Regions from separate parts of the Sphingomonas sp. SphC10 genome, predicted to be linked through region 3. Evidence: predicted binding sites of a transcription regulator. Region 3 holds the regulator's gene; each other region holds the start of a gene.
The links. Region 3 encodes LexA, which represses DNA repair genes until DNA is damaged. Its sites were predicted from a motif close to GTTCCNCNCTTGTTCT; they were not measured.
Positions count from the first base shown of each region.

Region 1 (6,930 bases), 1.8 Mb from region 3:
TCCGGCTCAGCCGCCGCTCGCGATACCGCGCATTGTCGACATAATAACGGTCGGCATAATAGCCGCCATAAGCGGGATCGGGCCGGTTATAGTCATAGGCATAACGCGGGCCGCCGCCCAAGCCGCCAAAACCATTGTCATAAGTGGAGCAACCGGAAACCAGCGTCGCGGCCCCGATCAGGCCGAGTGTCCATGCACGCATTACATCCTCCCTCATGGGTGATGCGGGGGAATCGCTTTGCGGGGCCAAAGGTTGCGATATGTTAAGGGGTTTTGCCGGGATTTGGTGCGGGCGTTTGCGGGTGGGGCGTGCAGTTAGACTGCGCTCGGTGCGAACGGGAGAAGTGTCCAACCTCCGTTCGGCCTGAGCGAAGTCGAAGGCCAAGGGACAACCTATCGGCGCAGGGAGGTGGCCGGCCCATTCCCAAGCCAAGCGGCGTCTCGGCCGAAGCTCGCCAACGACCCGTCATACCATCCCGGCGAAGACCGGGATTCAGTTGGGTGGCCGCCGACGGTGCCTCCGACCGTTCCGCAACTGGACCCCGGCCTTCGCCGGGGTGGCAGGAAGAAGAGAAGGCCCCCTTCCGTGGCGGATACGGTCGGCACAGTCGGCCAACCGCCTGCACTAGGACGCGGCCTGTGCCAGCCAGATGGCACAGGCCGCACCATCTTCAATGCCGGGGCCTATCAAAACCCGCGCACCCCCGTCCTGGGGAGGACTTACTCCGCCGCCTGCGCCTGCCCCTTGTCGAGCAACGGCTTCAGATACTTGCCCGTAAAGCTGCGCGGTTCGGCGGCGACCACTTCCGGCGTTCCGACCGCGACGATCTCGCCGCCCTTCACACCGCCGTCGGGGCCGAGGTCGACGATCCAGTCGGCGGTCTTGATGACATCGAGATTATGCTCGATCACCACCACCGTATTGCCCTGCTCGACCAGCGCGTGGAGCACTTCGAGAAGTTTGCGAACGTCCTCGAAATGCAAGCCGGTCGTCGGCTCGTCGAGGATGTAGAGCGTGTTGCCCGTCGCGCGGCGCGACAATTCCTTGGCCAGCTTTACCCGCTGCGCCTCGCCGCCCGACAGGGTCGTCGCCTGCTGGCCGACCTTGACGTAACCCAGGCCCACCTCGACCAGCATCGCCATCTTGTCGCGGATCGGCGGCACCGCCTGGAAGAACTCGGCGGCGTCCTCGACCGTCATGTCGAGCACATCGGCGATCGAGTGCCCCTTGAACTTCACTTCCAGCGTCTCGCGATTGTAGCGCGCACCGTGGCACACGTCGCACGTGACATAGACGTCGGGCAGGAAGTGCATCTCGATCTTGAGCACGCCGTCGCCCTGGCACGCCTCGCATCGGCCGCCCTTGACGTTGAACGAGAAACGGCCCGGCTTGTAGCCGCGCGCCTGCGCCTCGGGCAGTCCGGCAAACCAGTCGCGGATCTGGGTGAAGGCGCCGGTATAGGTCGCCGGGTTCGAACGCGGCGTGCGGCCGATCGGCGACTGGTCGATGTCGATCACCTTGTCGAGATGGTCGAGCCCGGTGATCTTCTCATGCTTGCCCGCCAGGATGCGCGCGCCGTTCAGCGACCGCGCGGCGGCGGCATAGAGCGTGTCGATGGTGAAGCTCGATTTGCCCGACCCCGACACGCCGGTGATGCAGGTGAAGGTGCCCAGCGGGATGCTCGCGGTCACGCCTTGCAGATTGTTGGCGGTCGCCTTGTGCACGGTCAGCTTCTTGCCCGACCCCTTGCGGCGCTTGGCCGGGACCGCGACCTCGCGCGTGCCGTTCAGGTAATCGGCGGTGACGCTGGTCTTGGACTTGAGCAGTTGCTTGAGCGTGCCATGCGCGACGATCTGGCCGCCATGCACGCCCGCGCCCGGCCCCATGTCGATGACATAGTCGGCGGTGCGGATCGCATCCTCGTCATGTTCGACGACCAGCACCGTATTGCCCAGGTCACGCAACCGGCGCAGCGTCGCGAGCAGCATGTCGTTGTCGCGCTGGTGAAGCCCGATCGACGGCTCATCGAGCACGTACAACACACCCGACAGGCCCGAGCCGATCTGCGACGCCAGCCGGATGCGCTGGCTCTCGCCGCCGGACAGCGTGCCGCTGGTCCGATCGAGATTCAGATAATCGAGGCCGACATTGTTGAGGAAGCCTAGCCGCTCGACGATTTCCTTCAGGATCGGTTGGGCGATGGCGCGCTGCTGGTCGGTCAGATGTTCGGGCAGGCCGGTAAAGAAGGCCAGCGCATCGACCACCGACAGATGCGTGGCGTAACTGATGTCCTGCATGGCGATCTTGACCGCCAGCGCCTCGGGCTTCAACCGCGCGCCGTGGCAGACTTCGCAGGGCTGCGACGACTGGTAGTTGGCCAGTTCCTCGCGCATCCAGGCGCTTTCGGTCTGAAGCATCCGGCGGTTGAGATTGCCAATGACGCCCTCGAACGGCTTCTTCACGTCGTATGACTTCTTGCCGTCGACAAAGGTCAGCGTGACCGCCTTGCCCTTGGTGCCATGCAGGATCGCCTCGCGGACCTTGTCCTCCAGATCCTTCCACGGCGTCTCCAGCGAGAAACCGAACTCGCGCGCCAGGCTGCCCAGCACCTGCATATAATAGGGGCTGGGCGGGTTGGATTTGGCCCAGGGCACGACCGCGCCCTTCTTGATCGACAACTCGTGATTGGGGACGACCAGGTCCTCGTCGAAGATCAGCTTCTCGCCCAGACCGTCACAGGCTGGGCAGGCCCCCTGCGGCGCGTTGAACGAGAACAGGCGCGGCTCGATCTCGGAAATGGTGAAGCCGCTGATCGGGCAGGCGAACTTTTCCGAAAACACGATCCGGCCATCGGGCGCGTTGTTGCCCAGCACGGCGGACTTGGGCGTCGCGGGCTCGACCGGATCAGCGGGGTCGACATAGGCCAGCCCGTCCGCCAGCTTCAGCGCGGTCTCGAAACTGTCGGCCAGGCGCGTGGCGATATCCTCGCGCACGACCAGACGGTCGACCACCACCTCGATGTCGTGCTTGAACTTCTTGTCGAGCGCGGGCGCCTCGTCGATCTCGTAGAGTTGGCCGTCGATGCGAACGCGGGTGAAGCCCGCCTTCTGCCACTCGGCCATTTCCTTGCGATACTCGCCCTTGCGGCCGCGCACGACGGGGGCGAGCAGATAGAGGCGCGTCCCCTCGGGCAGGGTCATCACTCGGTCGACCATCTGGCTGACCGTCTGCGCCGCGATCGGCTCGCCGGTCGCCGGGCTGTAGGGGATGCCGACTCGCGCCCAGAGCAGGCGCATATAGTCGTAGATTTCGGTGACCGTCGCCACGGTCGAACGCGGATTGCGGCTGGTCGTCTTCTGCTCGATCGAGATGGCGGGCGACAGCCCCTCGATATGGTCGACGTCCGGCTTCTGCATCATCTCCAGAAACTGGCGCGCATAGGCCGACAGCGACTCGACATAGCGCCGCTGCCCCTCGGCATAGATGGTGTCGAACGCGAGGCTGGACTTGCCCGACCCCGACAGGCCGGTGATGACCGTCAGCGTGTCACGGGGAATGTCGATATCGACATCCTTGAGATTATGCTCGCGCGCGCCGCGGACGGAAATCTTGGTCAGCATGAGGCAGGTTCTACTTCTGTTCCGGGAGGAATGCCAGAGGCGAGATAGGGAGCGGGAACGGCCGTTTCGAGAGGGGCGGGCTTGCGGGAACGCGGAAGTCCGGCGCATGATCCCTGCCGATCGCCGTTCGAGGGGGAGTAGTTTCCAACGTGTCCAAGACCTTGCACCTGACCGCCCTGTTGCTGCTGGCCGCCAGCGCCGCCACGCCTGCCTTCGCGCAAAAGGCCGAGAAGACCGAGACCAAGACGACCACCGAAACGAAGGACGATGACAGCAAGCGTCCGCCCCTGCCCGCCGACAAGACGATCAGCCAATCGGCACGGATCGGCGGCCGGGTCGTCAACTACAAGGCGACCATCGGCAAGATCGCGGTGCGCGACGACAAGGGCAAGGAGATCGGGCAGGTCGTCTACACCGCCTATACTGTGCCTGGCGGCGATGTGCGGCGCCCCGTCACCTTCGCGTTCAACGGCGGGCCGGGCGCGGCCTCGGTCTATCTGAACCTGGGCGCAGTGGGTCCCAAGCGCGTGCCATTCGGCGCGCAGGGCGATGCGCCCTCCGACGCGCCGGTGACGACCGACAATCCGAACAGCTGGCTGGACTTCACCGACCTGGTCTTCATCGATCCCATCGGCACCGGCTTCAGCCGCAGCCTGGTCGATGAGGCGGAGACCAAAAAGGCCTTCTTCGCCAACGACCCGGACATCAAATATCTGTCCAAGGTCGTCTATGACTGGCTGGTCAAGGAAGGCCGGTTGCGTTCGCCGAAGTACGTCATGGGCGAAAGCTATGGCGGCTATCGCGCGCCGCGCATCGCCTATGAGCTCCAGTCGCAGATCGGCGTCGGGGTGAATGGCCTGATCATGGTGTCGCCCTATCTCGACCCCGCCTCGGGCGACGATGCCACCGCGCTGTCGCCCTTGCCGTGGATGATCGACCTGCCCTCGATGGCCGCCGCCCAGTTGGAGCGGCAGGGCAAGCTGACGCCCGAAGCGATGGCCGGGGTCGAGGCCTATGCGCGCGGCGACTACCTGCGCGACCTGATGCGCGGGCGGTCGGATACGCAAGCCGTCGACCGGATGGTGACCCGCGTCACCGAGCTGACCGGGCTGGACCCCGCCCTGGTCCGCAAGCTGGGCGGGCGGATCGACACGCGGACGTACCTGCGCGAGATTCACCGCAACGATTCGACGATCGGCAGCATCTACGATTCGAACGTCACCGCCTTCGATCCCTTCCCCTGGTCGTCGCAGCAGCGGTCCAACGACCCGCTGCTCGACTCGCTGATCGCGCCGACGACCAGCGCGATGGTCGACTTCGTGACGCGCGAAGTGGGCTGGAAGACCGATGCGCGCTATCATGCGCTATCCTATGAGGTGAACAGCGCCTGGGATCGCGGCAAGCCCGAGGATGCCCCCGTCACCGACCTGCGCAAGGCGATCGCCAACGATCCCAAGATGAAGGTGATGATCGTGCACGGCTGGGACGACCTGTCCTGCCCGTACTTCGCGTCGCGGCTGATCGTCGACCAGATGCCGAGCTATGGCGTGGCGCAGCGGGTGAAGCTGAACGTCTATCCGGGTGGACACATGTTCTACAGCCGCACTGACAGCGGCGCGGCGTTCCGGCGGGATGCGATGGCGATGTACGGGGGGTGAGCCTCGCACCTCTGTGGAACGATATCCCACAGCCGTTCACGCTGAGCGAAGTCGAAGCGTACGTCCCATGATATTTGCTGGGCGAAGTTCATCCCTTGGCCTTCGACTTCGCTCAGGCTGAACGGGGGTTAGGGGCATAGATTACGCCCCGGCTCCCCCGCTCCGTTCGGGCTGAGCGCAGTCGAAGCCCACGCCCTGTCTGGCGCCTCATGCCAACCCGCGCTAACACGCCAACCGTATACGAAACGGAGCGAGTGACATGGCGGGAATGATCGGCGGATCGACGGCGGAGCGCGAACTGGCGAGCCTGTCGCCCTGGGCGAACCCCGCGCCGGTCATCACGGCACAGGAACGGGCGCAGCGGCTGACGCGCGCGCGCGAACGGATGGGCCAGATGGGCGCCGACGCGCTGCTGATCGATGCGGGCGCCTCTTTGCGCTATTTCACCGGCGTCGCCTGGGGCGCGACCGAGCGGCTGGTGGCGATGCTGCTGCCGATCGCGGGCGAGCCGATCTTCATCTGCCCCGGCTTCGAACTGGGCTCGTTCGAGGCCAGCCTGTCCATCCCCGCCACCGACATCCGCCTGTGGGAAGAGGATAAAAGCCCCTCCGCGCTGGTCGCCGACGCGCTGAAGGCGGCGGGGGCCCAGACCTTGGCGATCGACCCCGCCATGGCCTTCCTGTTCGTCGAGCGTATCCGCGCCGCCGCGCCGGGCGTCGCGCTGGTCGATGCCGGGCCGGTCGTCGATGGCTGCCGCATGATCAAGTCGCCTGCCGAGATCGCGCTGATGCAACAGGCGATGGACATCACGCTGGAGGTGCATCGTCGCGCCGCGCGCATTCTGCACGAAGGCATCCGCGCGTCGGAGGTCATCCGCTTCATCGACCAGGCGCACCGCGCGCTGGGTGCGTCGACCGGCAATTATTTCTGCGCGGTGCAATTCGGGCGCTCGACGGCCTTCCCGCATGGCCTGCCGCAGGACGATGTGCTGCGCGACGGTGACGTGGTGCTGGTCGACACCGGCACGTTGATCGACGGTTATCACAGCGACATCACCCGCACCTATGCGTTCGGTGAGGTCGGTGACGAGGTTCGCCGCATCTGGGACATCGAGAAGGAAGCGCAAGCCGCCGCCTTCGTCGCCGTCCGGCCCGGCGAACCGTGCGAGGCGGTCGACTTTGCCGCGCGCGCCGTGCTGGAGCGGTCGGGCCTCGGCCCCGACTATCGCCTGCCCGGCCTGCCGCATCGCACGGGTCACGGGATCGGCCTGTCGATCCACGAACCCGCCTATCTGGTGCGCGGCGACAAGACCCCGCTGACGCCGGGCATGTGCTTCTCCAACGAGCCGATGATCGTCGTGCCCGACCGCTTCGGCGTGCGGCTGGAGGATCATTTCCACGTGACCGAGACAGGCGCCGCCTGGTTCACCCAGCCCCAGCCCGCCATCGACGATCTGGGATGAAGGATCGCCCCGGCAAAGGCCGGGGCAAGCTTCACGCGAAGCCGCGAAGAGGTTCGCGCGGAGACGCGGAGGCGCGGAGATGACAGCCCGCGCGGCAGCGCTTGGACATCGTCGACAGGTGGAGATGACAGGGCCGCTGGCGCGGCAAGTCCCAACCCTCCGCGTCTCCGCGCCTCCGCGCGAACCTCT
Region 1 is NZ_CM168044.1:3,440,803-3,447,732, reverse strand. Features, by position in the region: gene ACWKSV_RS15865 (glycine zipper 2TM domain-containing protein) at 1-202, opposite strand, end outside; gene uvrA (excinuclease ABC subunit UvrA) at 721-3,621, opposite strand; gene ACWKSV_RS15855 (S10 family peptidase) at 3,771-5,279, shown strand; gene ACWKSV_RS15850 (M24 family metallopeptidase) at 5,539-6,741, shown strand.
Region 1: the regulator LexA is predicted to act here: its motif matches at 3,629-3,644, upstream of uvrA (excinuclease ABC subunit UvrA).

Region 2 (6,930 bases), 430 kb from region 3:
CCACCACGACCAGCGAGAGCGCCATCGCGACCCGCTGGGACGGGCAGCTTTATACCGTTCTGGGGCAGCAGGATGCCGCGACCGGCCGCTGGCAGTTGCGGCTGTGGTGGAAGCCGTTCGTGACCTTGATCTGGCTGGGCGGTGCGCTGATCGCCTTGGGCGGGGTGCTGGCGCTGGTCGGGCGGTGGTTCAAGGCATGGCAGCAACGACGGCGGGAGGCTCTGTGGGGATGAAGCGCGCGCTGATCTGGTTGCCGCTGGGGCTGTTCGGAGTGTTCTTCGCGGTGGTCGCGGCCGGGCTGATGCGCCCCGCCGACACGACGGTGCATTCGACGCTGGTCGACAAGCCGCTGCCGGTCTTCAAGCTGGAGCCGATGGTGCCGGGCAAGCCGGGCCTGGCCAGCGGCGACTTCAAGGGCGGCAAGCCGCGCCTGCTCAACGTCTTTGCCAGCTGGTGCATCCCCTGCATCGCCGAAGCGCCGCAGCTGATGGCGCTGAAGGCGCGCGGCGTGCCGATCGACGCCATCGCCATCCATGACAAGGGCCCCGCCATCGCCGCCTTCCTGCGCCGCAACGGCGACCCTTATGCCGCGATCGGCGATGACAGCCGCAGCCGTGTGCAGATGGCGCTCGGCTCGTCGGGCGTGCCGGAGACCTTCCTGATCGACGGGCGCGGGCGGATCGTGCGGCAATATATCGGCGACATCCGCGCCGATCAGGTCGACCAGATCATCCGCGACATGGCCGCCGCGCGATGAGCCTGTCGCTCGCCCTGTTGCTGGCGGTCGCCACGACCACGCCCGATTACGGTAACACCCAACTGCCCGACCGTCAGGCCGAGGCGCAGGCGCGGGCCCTGATGGGCGAGCTGCGCTGCGTCGTGTGCCAGGGCCAGTCGATCGCGGACAGCGATGCCGACATGGCCGCCGATATGCGCGCCCTGGTTCGCCAGCGGATCGCGCGCGGCGAAAGCCCGGAGGCGATCCGCGCCTGGCTGATTGAGCGGTACGGCGATTATGTCAGCTATGATCCGCCCTTGTCGGGTGCCACCGCGTTGCTCTGGGCGACGCCGATCCTGTTGCTGGCGGTCGGCGCATGGATCGCGCGATCCAGCTTTCGAAAGCGTCGCTGATGGGCTGGCTGATCCTGCTGCTGATCGCCGCCGGAGCCTTGGGCGCGGCGCTGTGGCTGCGTTTTCCGAGACCGCTCTGGACGATGCTCGGGGCGGCGCTGGCGCTGGGGGGCGTGGGCTATGCGTGGCAGGGGCGGCCGACCCTGGCGGCGAGCGCGCCCGCACCGCGCCCCGATGCGCTGCTCGACAATGACGCGATTTCCGAGCTGCGCGGGCAGCTGATCGGCCGTTATGGCGGCGAGGCGGCGATGTTCACCGCCGCCGATGCCCTGTCGCGCTCGGGCAACAAGCGCACGGCGGTGCAGATCATGCTGGGCGCGGTGGGCGGCGACCGGACCAGCGTTCCCTATTGGACCGAGCTGGGCAATGTCCTGTTCGCGCATGACGGTTATCAGATGTCGCCCGCCGCCCGCTTCGCCTTTCGTCGCGCGCGGACGCTGGGACCTCGCGATCCCGCGCCATTCTTCTTCGAGGGGCTGGCTTGGATGCGGGCGGGCGACTTCCGTAAGGCACGCGTGTTCTGGAACCGTGCCCTGGCGCTGTCGCCCGCCAATGCGCCCTATCGTCCGGCTATCGAGCAGCGGGTGATGCTGCTCGATCAGGCCATTCGGATGATGGGGGAATAGGGACTTACTGGCCCCGGCCGGTCTTTTCCTGAAGCGCGTCGATCCGCTTCGAGGCGTCGGCCTTGGTCAGCGTATCGTCGAACGGTTCGCCCGCCTCTTCGGACAGGGTCTTCAGATAACTGGCCTGTGCGCCGGTCATCTTTTCGTCGCCGGTGGTCCAGTCATCGGGGTCCTTCTCGGCGTTGGAGAAGGGTTCGGTCTTGGGGTTGTCTGTCATCGGATGATCCTTTCGGGGGGATCAACGGCGATGTTCCAGTTTTGTTTCTTTGTTTGGTTCGCGCGGAGGCGCGGAGGCGCAGAGAGGTTCGGGATGGGGTCGGCGGTGGGAGTCCGTTCCGCCGGAGGCTTTGCCACACCTTTGAGATGGCAGGCCAGCCTGGCGGCTGGATACGCCATCTCCGCGCCTCCGCGTCTCCGCGCGAACTCATTCGGGCCCTCGTGGCGTAGGGAAGGGCGTGCGCTTCGACCTCGCTCAGCGTGAACGGAGCGGTCGCTAGCCCCCAAGCCCGTTCAGCCTGAGCGAAGTCGAAGGCCACGGGCAGCCTTGCGGCCATGGCCCGGATCGACTTCGCTCAGTGCGAACGGCAGGAGCGGTTTAGCCTGCCCAGGCCTCGAACGGCAGGTCGAGCGCTTCGGCGACCGCCGCGTGGCGGATCTTGCCGCCCGAGACGTTCAGGCCATTCGCCAGATGCGCGTCGGCCTTCATCGCGGCCTCGGCGCCCATGTTCGCCAGCTTCACCGCGAAGGGCAGCGTCGCGTTGTTCAGCGCGAAGGTCGAGGTGCGGGCGACCGCGCCGGGCATGTTGGCGACGCAGTAATGGATGACGCCGTCGACCTCGAACACCGGGTCCTGGTGGGTGGTGGCATGGCTGGTCTCGAAGCAGCCGCCCTGGTCGATCGCGATGTCGACCATCACCGAGCCGCGCTTCATCGTCTTCAGCATGTCGCGGGTGACCAGCTTCGGCGCCGCCGCGCCGGGCACCAGTACCGCGCCGATGACGAGGTGCGCGTTCTTCACCGCTGCCGCGATCGCCGCCTTCGACGCATAGGCGGTCTTGATCTGGCTGGAGAAGAACATGTCCAGCTCGGCCAGACGATCGTTGTTGATGTCATAGATGGTGACGTCGGCGCGCAGGCCCACGGCCATCTGCGCCGCGTTCACGCCCGAGACGCCGCCGCCTAGGATCGCGACCTTGGCCGGTGCCACGCCCGGCACGCCGCCAAGCAGGATGCCACGGCCGCCCTGCTGCTTTTCGAGATAATGCGCGCCGACCTGCACCGCCATGCGGCCCGCGACTTCCGACATCGGCTTCAGGAGCGGCACGCCGCCGCGGGGGCTGGTGACGGTTTCATAGGCGATGCAGGTCGCGCCCGACTTCATCAGGCCCTCGGCCTGCGGCTTGTCGGCGGCGAGGTGGAGATAGGTGAACAGCACATGGTGCGGGCGCAGCATCGCGACCTCGACCGCCTGCGGCTCCTTGACCTTCACGATCATCTCGGCCTGCTCGAACACCTCGGCGGCGCTGGCAACGATGCGCGCGCCCGCGTCGACATAGTCCTGGTCCTCGAAATCGATGCCGGTGCCGGCCTTGGTCTCGACGATCACCTCGTGACCGGCGGCGACCAGCTCGGCGACCGATGGCGGGGTCAGGCCGACGCGATATTCGTGGTTCTTGATTTCCTTGGGAACACCGACGCGCATGATGAACTCTCCTGAAAAAGCGTTGCCCCGATAATAGCGCCGATGGGGTGGGAGAGGTGTGCAAAGCGGTCCCGTGGCATCGTATAATTTGGGATATTCGTGCGTCTTCGGCCTGTGTATCGGGATGAAATGTCCGACGCGATCGACCGCCGCATCCTGGCCCAGCTGGCCCGCGATTCCGACCTGACCAGCGCCGCGCTGGGCGAGAAGGTCGGCCTGTCCGCCAGTGCCGCGCATCGCCGCGTGGCGCAGCTTCGCGAAAGCGGGGTCATCGCCGGATATCGCGCGATCCTGAGCCATGAGGCGCGCGGGCGGCCCTCGATCGTGATGGTCAACGTCACGCTGAAGGACCAGCGGCAGGATACCATGGCGGCGTTCGAGCGCGAAATCCTGCGCTGTCCCGAGATCGTCGAATGCTTTCTGATGAGCGGCGAGGCGGACTATATGATCCAGGTCGAGGTCCGCCGCGACGACAGTTACGAGCGTATCCACCGCGAAACGCTGGCGCGCCTGCCGGGGGTGACGCGGCTGGCCTCGCACTTCGTGATTCGCGAGGTGGTGCGGCGGTCGTGAAGGATGGAGAAACTTCCTCCCCTCGCAGGGGAGGAATGATGACGGCCCCCGCTTCCCACCTTCGCCTTCACCCGATAGGGATCGGCCCATGGTAAAGCAGGCTTCCCCCTCCCGCATCCTCCGCGCCACGCTGACCGCGCTGGCGATCGCGCTGACCCCGGCTGCGGCCTTTGCCGATGCGCTGGTCGACAATGTCACGGGCCTGACGCTCGACAAGGACGGCAAGGTCGTGCGCTTCACCGGCCTGTTGCTGACCCCGGACGGCAAGGTCGTGAAGCTGCTGGGCGCCAAGGACAAGCGCCCCGAAAAACTCGACTGGCGGGCGGACATGAAGGGGCGGGTGATGCTGCCCGGCTTCGTCGATTCGCATGGGCATGTCATGGCGCTGGGCTTCCGTCAGATCGAGCTGGACCTGGCGACCACCAAGTCGCTGGACGAGGCGAAGGCGCGGATCGCCGCCTATGTCGCCGCCAACCCTGAGCGGAAATGGATATTGGGCGGCGGCTGGAACCAGGAAAGCTGGGCCTTGGGTCGCTTCCCCACCGCCGCCGATATGGACACCGCCGTCGCCGACCGTCCGGTAGTCATGGAGCGCGCCGATGGCCATGCGCTCTGGGCCAACAGCGCGGCGATGAAGGCGGCGGGGATCACCGCCAAGACCGTCTCGCCCGCTGGCGGCCGGATCGAGAAGGTCGGCGGCCAGCCCTCCGGCGTGTTCGTCGATGCCGCCATGGCGTTGATCCAGAAGGCCATTCCGCAGCCGCTGGCCAAGGATCGAAACGCCGCCTTCCTGAAGGCGCAGAACGACTTGCTGAGCCACGGCATCACCGCGACCGCCGATATGGGCACGACGCTGGACGAGTGGATGACCTATCGCCGGATGGGCGATGCCGGAAACCTGCGCGTGCGGATCATGAGCTATGGCGGCGGCGTCGACGATACGGTGCGGATCGGCGGCACCGGGCCGACGCCCTGGCTGTACAACAACAGGCTTCGGCTGGTCGGCGTGAAGCTGTACGGCGACGGCGCACTGGGTTCGCGCGGCGCGTGGCTGAAGCAGCCCTATGCCGATGCGCCGGGCCAGACCGGGCTGGGATTCATGTCGGATGACGTGATCCGCAACTTGATGAGCCGCGCGGCGATGGACAAGTATCAGATCGCCGTCCACGCGATCGGCGACCGCACCAATGCGCAGGTGCTCGACGCGATCGACGAACTGGCCGAGACCTATAAGGGCGATCGGCGCTGGCGGATCGAACATGCGCAGATCGTCGATCCGGCGGACCTGCCGCGCTTCGGCAAGCATGGCATCGTCGCCTCGATGCAGCCGGTGCACGAAACCAGCGACCGCCAGATGGCCGAGGCGCGGCTGGGCCCGGCGCGGCTGACGGGCGCCTATGCCTGGAACACCATGCTGAAGAACGGCGCGACCCTGGTGTTCGGTTCGGACTATCCGGTCGAGCGGCCCGACCCCTTTGCGGGCTGGGCGGCGGCGATCACCCGGCAAGGCCCGGACGGCCAGCCCTATGGCGGGTGGCAGCCGCAGGAGATCGTCGGGCGCGAGGCGGCATGGCGCGCCTTCACCATGGACGGCGCCTATGCCGGGTTTGCCGAAGACCTGTTCGGGCGACTGGGGCAGGGGCAGCAGGCGGACTTCATCATCGTCGACCGCAACCCGCTGGACATCAACCCCAGCGAATTGCGCGCCACCCAGGTCGAGGAAACCTGGATCGGCGGGCAGAAGGTGTGGGAGCGCCGCTGACGCAAGTGTCCAGATCGGCCGTAAAAACCCTCCGAATCGGATGACCCGGCGGCCGAGAAGCTAATAATTTGGCAGGACTTGCCCCCGTAATCTGGGAACATGAATAACCGTCTCCTCGCCATCGGCCTGATCGCGGCCGCCATCCCTTCGCTGGCCGTCGCGTCGCCCGTGGTCGGCATAGATGCTCTCAAGGAATGGAACCTCATCGTGCTGGGGGACCTGACCTCCAGTTCGGAGGTGGAGGGGCGGACCTTTGTCGGCGGTAATCTGAGCGGCAACTCATCCAATTACCAGATCGCCTCGGTGCCCAGTTCGACCTATGCGGTGCCCGGCCTGACCGTGGTTGGGAATGTCTTGGGCGGCACGAAGAACCTCAACAACGGTTCGGGCGCACTGATCGGCGGCAACGTGGCGAGCGGGTTCAACTTGAACGGTGGGATCCAGACGGTGAAGGTCGGCGGTCTGCTGTCCAACACCAACATCAATCAGAATATCGTCCTGTCGGGTCTGGGCGTGAGCGATCCCGGCTTCGTCACGGGGCTGAACCAGCAAAAGTCGCTGCTGACCAGCAGCATGACCGACCTGTCGAACAGCTATGCCGCCCTGTCCGCCACGGCGCAGGTATCGATCAGCGGCAACCGCGCGACGTTCAACATCGTGGCGGGGGCGAATGGCGTCGGCGTGTTCAACCTGAACGCGGCCGACCTGACGCGGTTCGGCGAGATCGCATTCAATCCGAACGGTGCCGATACGGTCATCGTCAATGTGCATGGCAGCACGGTGCGGCTGGATGACAATTTCCTGAACGGCGCGACCGGCCTGGGTCAGCATGTCATCTGGAACTTCCCCGACGCGACCAGCCTGGAATTGACCACTGCCTGGAAGGGATCGATCCTCGCGCCCAAGGCGGCGGCGACCACCGGCAATTATATCGAGGGCTCGGCCGTGTTCGGCAGCCTGATCCAGAATGGCGAGTTCCATTTGGGGACCTATATCGGCACCTATGTGCCGGGCACGTCCAATCCGCCGAGCAGTTCGGGCGGGACCGGGAGCAGCGGAGGAAGCCCGGCGCCGGTGCCGGAACCGGCCAGCATGGTGTTGATGGCCGGGGGATTGGCGTTGCTCGTCCTGGCGCT
Region 2 is NZ_CM168044.1:1,920,317-1,927,246, reverse strand. Features, by position in the region: gene ACWKSV_RS08685 (heme lyase CcmF/NrfE family subunit) at 1-233, shown strand, start outside; gene ACWKSV_RS08680 (redoxin family protein) at 230-757, shown strand; gene ACWKSV_RS08675 (cytochrome c-type biogenesis protein) at 754-1,131, shown strand; gene ACWKSV_RS08670 (tetratricopeptide repeat protein) at 1,095-1,757, shown strand; gene ACWKSV_RS08665 (DUF3072 domain-containing protein) at 1,762-1,974, opposite strand; gene ald (alanine dehydrogenase) at 2,353-3,459, opposite strand; gene ACWKSV_RS08655 (Lrp/AsnC family transcriptional regulator) at 3,589-4,032, shown strand; gene ACWKSV_RS08650 (amidohydrolase) at 4,121-5,794, shown strand; gene ACWKSV_RS08645 (choice-of-anchor A family protein) at 5,894-6,930, shown strand, end outside.
Region 2: the regulator LexA is predicted to act here: its motif matches at 2,007-2,022, upstream of ACWKSV_RS08665 (DUF3072 domain-containing protein).

Region 3 (6,930 bases):
ATGACCGGATAGTCAAAGCCCTTGCCGCCGATTTCGAATTTCGCGGTGTCGCTCATACTCAGTGATCCTTCCTATCTGCGGTCATCTGGTCCGCGATCCGCCCCAGGCTTTCCTCGCGGCCCAGCAAAACGAGCACGTCGAAAATCCCCGGGGACGTCTTGCGTCCGGTCAAGGCAGCGCGGAGCGGCTGGGCGACCTGACCGAGCTTCACGCTCTCGGCTTCGGCCACCTTGCGTACCGCGTCTTCCAAAAGCTCCGTATCCCAGTTGTGCACCGCGTCAAGCGCGGTGTGAACGGAAAAGAGAATGCCCCGTGCCTTATCGTCGAGCAGGCCGGTGGCGGCGTCGTCCAGGCTCAACGGACGGGTCGCGAAAAGGAAGCGCGCGCCATCGGCCAATTCGTTCAAATTCGCCGCGCGCGGCTTTAGCGACGGCATGGCGGCGGTCAGCAGCGCGACATCCTCGACACCCATCCGCTTGGCGGTCAGCTCGGCCAGACGGGCGTCGTCGGCTTCGCGGATATAATGGCCGTTGAGGTTTTCCAGCTTCTTCAGGTCGAAGCGCGACGGCGCCTTGCCGACGGCGGCGAGGTCGAACCACTTCACCGCCTCGTCCCGCGCGATGATCTCGGCATCGCCATGGCCCCAGCCCAGGCGGAGCAGATAATTGTCGAGCGCTTCGGGCAGGATGCCCATCTCGTCGCGATAGGCCTCGATGCCCACCGCGCCGTGGCGCTTGGAGAGCTTGGCGCCGTCCGATCCGTGGATCAGCGGGATATGCGCATAGATCGGCTCGGCCCAGCCCATCGCCTTGTAGATCGGCAGCTGGCGGAAGGCGTTGTTCAGGTGATCGTCACCACGAATGACATGGGTCACGCCCATGTCATGGTCGTCGACCACGACCGCCAGCATATAGGTCGGCGTGCCGTCGGACCGCAGGAGGACCAGATCGTCCAGCTCGGCATTCTGCACGGTGACGCTACCCTGCACGCGATCCTCGATCGTCACCGCTCCCTCGCGCGGCGCACGCAGGCGGACGACGAAGGGCTGGCCCTCCGGCGCGGTGGCGGGATCGGCGTCGCGCCAGGGCGAGCGGATGCGCAGCGGCTGCTTGGCGGCCTGTGCGGCTTCACGCTGCGCGGCGATCTCTTCCTGCGTCATGTAGCAGCGATAGGCATGGCCCCGCTCCATCATCTCGCGGGCGACCTCGGCATGGCGGTCGGCACGGGCGAACTGGAACACGGCGTCGCCGTCCCAGTCCAGCCCCAGCCAGCGCATGCCGTCCAGGATCGCGTCGATCGCAGGCTGGGTCGAGCGGGCGCGATCGGTATCCTCGATGCGCAGCAGGAACTTGCCGCCATTCGCCCGCGCGAACAACCAGTTGAACAGCGCGGTGCGCGCGCCGCCGATGTGAAGAAATCCGGTCGGCGAGGGCGCGAAACGGGTCACGACTCCGCTCATGGTCGATCCGGTGGCGATATCATGTGTTGCGCTCAACCGCGCATACTCCCAGCATAAGATTCGATGGCCCAGTCAGCCGCCGCAGCCCCTAGCACCATGCGTCCGCGCCGCCAAATGCCGCGCCTTTGCCGGGCCGAGCCATGGGCAGAGGCCGAGCGGAACCAGATCCCGTTATGGACGCCGGTGATGCTGGGGGCGGGGATCGCGGCGTGGTTCGTGCTGCCTGATCCACGCGCCTGGGAGGCGGTGATGCTCGCCGCCGGGGGCGTCGGGCTGGCGGCGGCAACCCTGTCCGATGGCGGACGGGTGATGCGGGCTATCGGTCTGGGCGCGATGCTGGTGGTGGCGGGTGTGCTACTGGCCTGGGCGCGTGCCGAGTCGGTCCGAGCACCGGTCCTAACACGGCCGGTGATAGCGGACATGATCGCCGAGGTGGAGACGGCCGAGCCCTTGGCGGCACGGCAGATCGTCCGGCTGATGCTGAGACCGGTTCGGGCGCGGGACGGGCGCGGGCGGATGTTGAACCTGCCGCCGCGCATCCGGATATCATTGCCGCAGGAGGATGCGCCGGTGGGATTGGGGCCGGGCGCATGGGTCCGGTTGCGGGCACGGCTGATGCCGCCGGCGGGGCCGGTCGCGCCGGGAGGCTATGACTTTGCGCGCGCGGCGTGGTTTCAGCGTATCGGTGCCACGGGGCGCGGCTTCGCGCCGGTACGGATACTGCACCAGGCCGATCAAAGTCCCGGGTTGCGCCAGCGCCTGTCGCAACGGATCACGGGCCTGCTTCCGGGCAGCGCGGGCGGGATAGCGGCGGCGCTGGCCACGGGCGATGTCGGCGCGATCGCGCAGGACGATGCGGAGGCGATGCGGCGGGCCGGTCTGGCGCATCTCCTGTCGGTCAGCGGCCTTCACATCACGGCGGTCGTCGGGATCGTCATGGTGCTGACCATCAGGCTGCTGGCGCTCTGGCCGTGGCTGGCGTTGCGGGTTCGACTGCCGTTGGTCGGAGCAGCGGCCGGAGCCTTTGCCGCCGTCGGATATACGTGGCTGACCGGAGCGGAGGTTCCGACGATACGCTCCTGTGTCGCGGCGATGCTGGTCCTCGCGGCGCTGGCCATGGGTCGGGAAGCGATGACCCTGCGCCTCGTTGCGGCAGGGGCGCTGATCGTGCTGATCTTCCGGCCCGAGGCATTGGTGGGGGCCAGTTTCCAGCTCTCCTTTGCAGCGATCACCGCCATTGTCGCGCTTCATGAACATCCGGCGGTTCGCCGCTGGCTGGGGCCGCATCCCGATTGGCGCTGGGCGGCTTTGCGGCATCTGGGCGCGTTGCTGCTGACCGGGCTGGTGGTCGAGGCGGCGCTGATGCCGATCGCCGTCTATCATTTCCACAAGGCGGGGCTTTACGGCGCACTGGCCAATATCGTCGCGATTCCCTGGACGACCTTCATCGCCATGCCGCTGGAGATGATCGCATTGTTGCTGGAGCCCATGGGGTTGGGCGGCCCATTCTGGTGGTTGCTCGGACAGGCCCTGGGCCTGTTGTTGAAGCTGGCGCATGCGGTGTCCGCCATGCCGGGATCGGTGGTCGCCTTGCCCGTGGCGTCGGGATGGGCGTTCGGGTTGGCCGTCGCGGGGGGATTGTGGATCGCGCTTTGGCGGACCCGGTGGCGATGGCTCGGGACGCCCGCGCTGATGGCCGGTATATGGGTCATGCTGGCAGCACCGGCACCGGACCTTATCGTCACCGGCAACGGTCGACATGCCGGGATCGCGACGGGGCATGGTATGGCGCTGCTCCGTCATCGGGCGGGGGATTATATGCGGACCACCCTGTCCGAACTCAGCGGCACCGATGCCGAGCCGCTGGCGCTGGCCGATCAACCGGCGGCGCATTGCGGGCGGGATATGTGCGTGACCGTTTTGGAGAAGGGCGGGCGGCGGTGGCGGATCGCGGCGACGCGCAGTGGTTATCCGGTGCCATGGACGTCGTTGGTGGCGCTTTGCGGTCGGGTGGACATCATGATCGCCGACCGTCGCCTGCCCGATGCGTGCCAGCCCCGCTGGTTGAAACTGGACAGCGCTGTTTTGAAGCGGACCGGCGGAGTTTCAATCCGGCTCGATCCACCCATGGTGCGGATGGTGCGCCAACCCGGTGATCGCCATCCATGGTCGATGACCGGACAGAGGGGAGGGCGATAGGCCCTCTATCAACCAAGGGCGATGCATTCGACAGCCCCAAACCAGACTGTGAGCAAAGCCATCCAAAGCCGGATCAGGGCTTTCTAAGATGGCTTTGCTCCGCCCTCACTCGTAGCGGCGCAGGATGCCCGACAGCTTGCCCTGTACCCGCACCTGTGCGGGCGCGTAGCGCTGCGGGTCATAGGCGCGGTTGGCGGGGTCGAGGCGGACCATCGAGCCTTCGCGCCGGAAATATTTCAGCGTCGCTTCGCTATCGTCGATCAGCGCGACCACGATCTGTCCGTCGCGCGCCACATCGGTGCGGCGGATCAGCGCATAGTCGCCATCGAGGATACCCGCTTCGACCATCGAATCGCCGGATACTTCCAGCGCATAATGTTCGCCCGAGCCGAGCAGGGCAGCGGGCACGGCCAGCATCGAACTGCCCTCGAACGCCTCGATCGGCAAACCGGCGGCGATCCGGCCATGGAGCGGGATTTCGACCACGTCATTGGCAGGCTCGACTGCCGGACGCGGGGCGGGCGCACGGACATTGGCGGATGCGGGTTCGGCCACCACGGTCTTTTCCGGCCGGTCGGGCATCCGCAACACTTCCAGCGCGCGGGCACGATTGGGCAGGCGACGGATGAAGTGGCGTTCCTCCAGTGCGGAGATCAGACGGTGGACGCCCGACTTGGACTTGAGGTCCAGCGCCTCCTTCATCTCTTCGAAAGACGGCGAGACGCCGGTTTCCTTCAAACGGTCGTTGATGAAGCAGACAAGCTCATGCTGCTTTGCGGTGAGCATCGCGATCCTCCGTCTAGAACAGACGTGGAACTTATATGGAACGTTTTGGCTTGCGTCAAGCGAGCATCAGGATTTCCGCCGAGTCGCCCATGGCGGCGGCCGGGGCATGCGGCGGACGGATGATCAGGCACGTCGAGCGCGCCAGGGTCAGCAGCATCGAGCTGTCCTGAATGGCCGCCGCATGGACCCGCCCGTCGATCATCGCGGCACGCAGATAGTCGATGCGCGGGCCGTTGGCGGGCAGATCCTCGCCCAACACGGCGGGGATGGGCTTGGGCAGAGGATCGGCGGCGCCCGCCAGATGCGCGATCAGCGGGCGGACGAACAGCGTCGCGGTGACGAAGGCCGAAACGGGATTGCCGGGCAGGCTGAGCACCACCGTCTCGCCTAGCCGTCCCGCCATCATCGGCTTGCCGGGGCGAAGCGCGATACGCCAGAAGTCGACGCTCCCGCCCGCCGCCTTGAGCGCGGGCTGGACGAGGTCATGGTCTCCGACCGAGGCACCGCCGGTTGTGACCAGCAGGTCGGCCTCGACCGAGGCAAAGGCGTCGCGGAGCTTATCGAGATCATCGGGCAGGATGCCCAGATCGATGATCTTTACCGGCAGATCGGCCAGCATCGCCGCCAGCATGACGCCGTTCGATTCGGGCAGGGCGGCGGGATCGGTGCTGCCGGGCGGGACCAGTTCGTCGCCGGTTGCGGCGATCGCGACACGAACGGCCGGACGGACGGGCAGGACGGCGTGACCGCCGGTCGCCGCCACCGCGATGCGCGCGGGGGTCAGCCTTTGCCCGGCAGCGATCAGCGTTGCACCTTCGGAAAAATCGAGCCCGCGCCGCCGGACATTGCGGCCCTGATGGGCGGGGCCTTCGCCTGCCAGCGTCAGGACCGCGCCGTCGCGCGCCGCTTCCTCCTGGATCAGGACGGTGTCGGCGCCTTCCGGAAGCACCGCGCCGGTAAAAATGCGCGTTGCCTGTCCGGGCTCGACCGAACCGCTAAACGGCCGTCCCGCCGCGCTTTGGCCGATGACGGTCCATGGCCCCGGCATATCCCAAAAGCGGATCGCATAGCCGTCCATCGCCGACAGGTCGTGCGCAGGCTGGGTCCGCCGCGCGGTCACGTCACGCGCGGCCCAGCGTCCGGCGGCTTGGCGCAACGGCAGTTCGATGATGGAGCGTTCGCTGGCCAGGGCGAGCAATCGGGCCTGGGCTTCGGGGACGGGGAGAAGAATGACGGTCGCTCCTTTTGGCCCAAGGACGCTTTTCCGCAGCGTCCGTTCCCCTGCGATCGGAGGCGTCAGGCGTGCCAGTCGCCGGACTTGCCGCCGGTCTTGGCGATCAGGCGAATATCACTAATCATCATGCGCTTATCGAGAGCCTTTGCCATGTCGTACACGGCCAACAGCGTCACCGACACGGCGGTTAGTGCCTCCATCTCGACACCGGTCTGGCCCGCCATGGCAGCGGTGGCGGTGGCGGTCACGCCTTCCTCGTCCAGAACCAGATCGATCTCCACCTTGCTCAGCGGCAGGGGGTGGCAGAGCGGAATGAGGTCGCTGGTCTTCTTGGCGGCCATGATCCCCGCCACCCGCGCGACCGCCAGCACATCGCCCTTCTGGACGCTGCCCGCGCGGATCGCGGCGGCGGCGTCTCGAGTCATGGTGATGCGGCCTTGCGCCACCGCCTGTCGTGCCGTGACCGCCTTGGCTCCGACATCGACCATGCGCGCCGAGCCTTCTTCGTCGAGATGGGTGAGGCCGGTCATCCGATCAGCGCGCGGGTCGCCGCCTCGACGTCATGCTGGCGCATCAGCGCTTCGCCAACCAGGAAGCAATGAATGCCGTGCACAGCCATCGCGTCCAGATCCTCCCGGCTGGTCAGCCCGCTTTCGGCCACGAAAGTGCTACCCGCAGGGGCATGTGCCACCAGCTCATAGGTCCGCTGAAAATCAACGGTGAAGTCCCTGAGATCACGGTTGTTCACCCCGATCAGCCGCGACTTCAACCGCGCGGCACGCTCCATCTCGGCGGCGTCGTGCACCTCGACCAGCGCGTCCATGCCGCACTCGATCGCGGCGGCCTCGATCTCCTGCATCTGGGTGTCGTCCAGGGCCGCGACGATGATCAGGATGGCGTCGGCCCCCAGTGCGCGCGATTCGTGCACCTGCCAGGGATCGACCATGAAGTCCTTGCGCAGCACCGGGATCGATACCGCCGCGCGCGCCTGTTCCAGGAACACGTCCGCCCCCTGGAACCAGCGTTCGTCGGTCAGCACCGACAGGCAGGCCGCGCCGCCCGCTTCATAGGCGCGGGCATGGGCGGGGGGATCGAAATCGGCGCGGATCAGGCCCTTGGAGGGGCTGGCCTTCTTAACCTCGGCGATCAGCGCATGGCCGGCCTTGGCGTCCAGTGCGGCACGAAACCCGCGCGGTGCGGAGACGGTGGCGATCTTGGCGTCCAGATCGGCATGCGACATGGTCGCCTTGCG
Region 3 is NZ_CM168044.1:1,490,291-1,497,220, reverse strand. Features, by position in the region: gene ACWKSV_RS06675 (citrate synthase) at 1-56, opposite strand, end outside; gene gltX (glutamate--tRNA ligase) at 59-1,459, opposite strand; gene ACWKSV_RS06665 (ComEC/Rec2 family competence protein) at 1,574-3,658, shown strand; gene lexA (transcriptional repressor LexA) at 3,764-4,444, opposite strand; gene ACWKSV_RS06655 (molybdopterin molybdotransferase MoeA) at 4,500-5,642, opposite strand; gene moaC (cyclic pyranopterin monophosphate synthase MoaC) at 5,741-6,208, opposite strand; gene trpC (indole-3-glycerol phosphate synthase TrpC) at 6,205-6,930, opposite strand, start outside.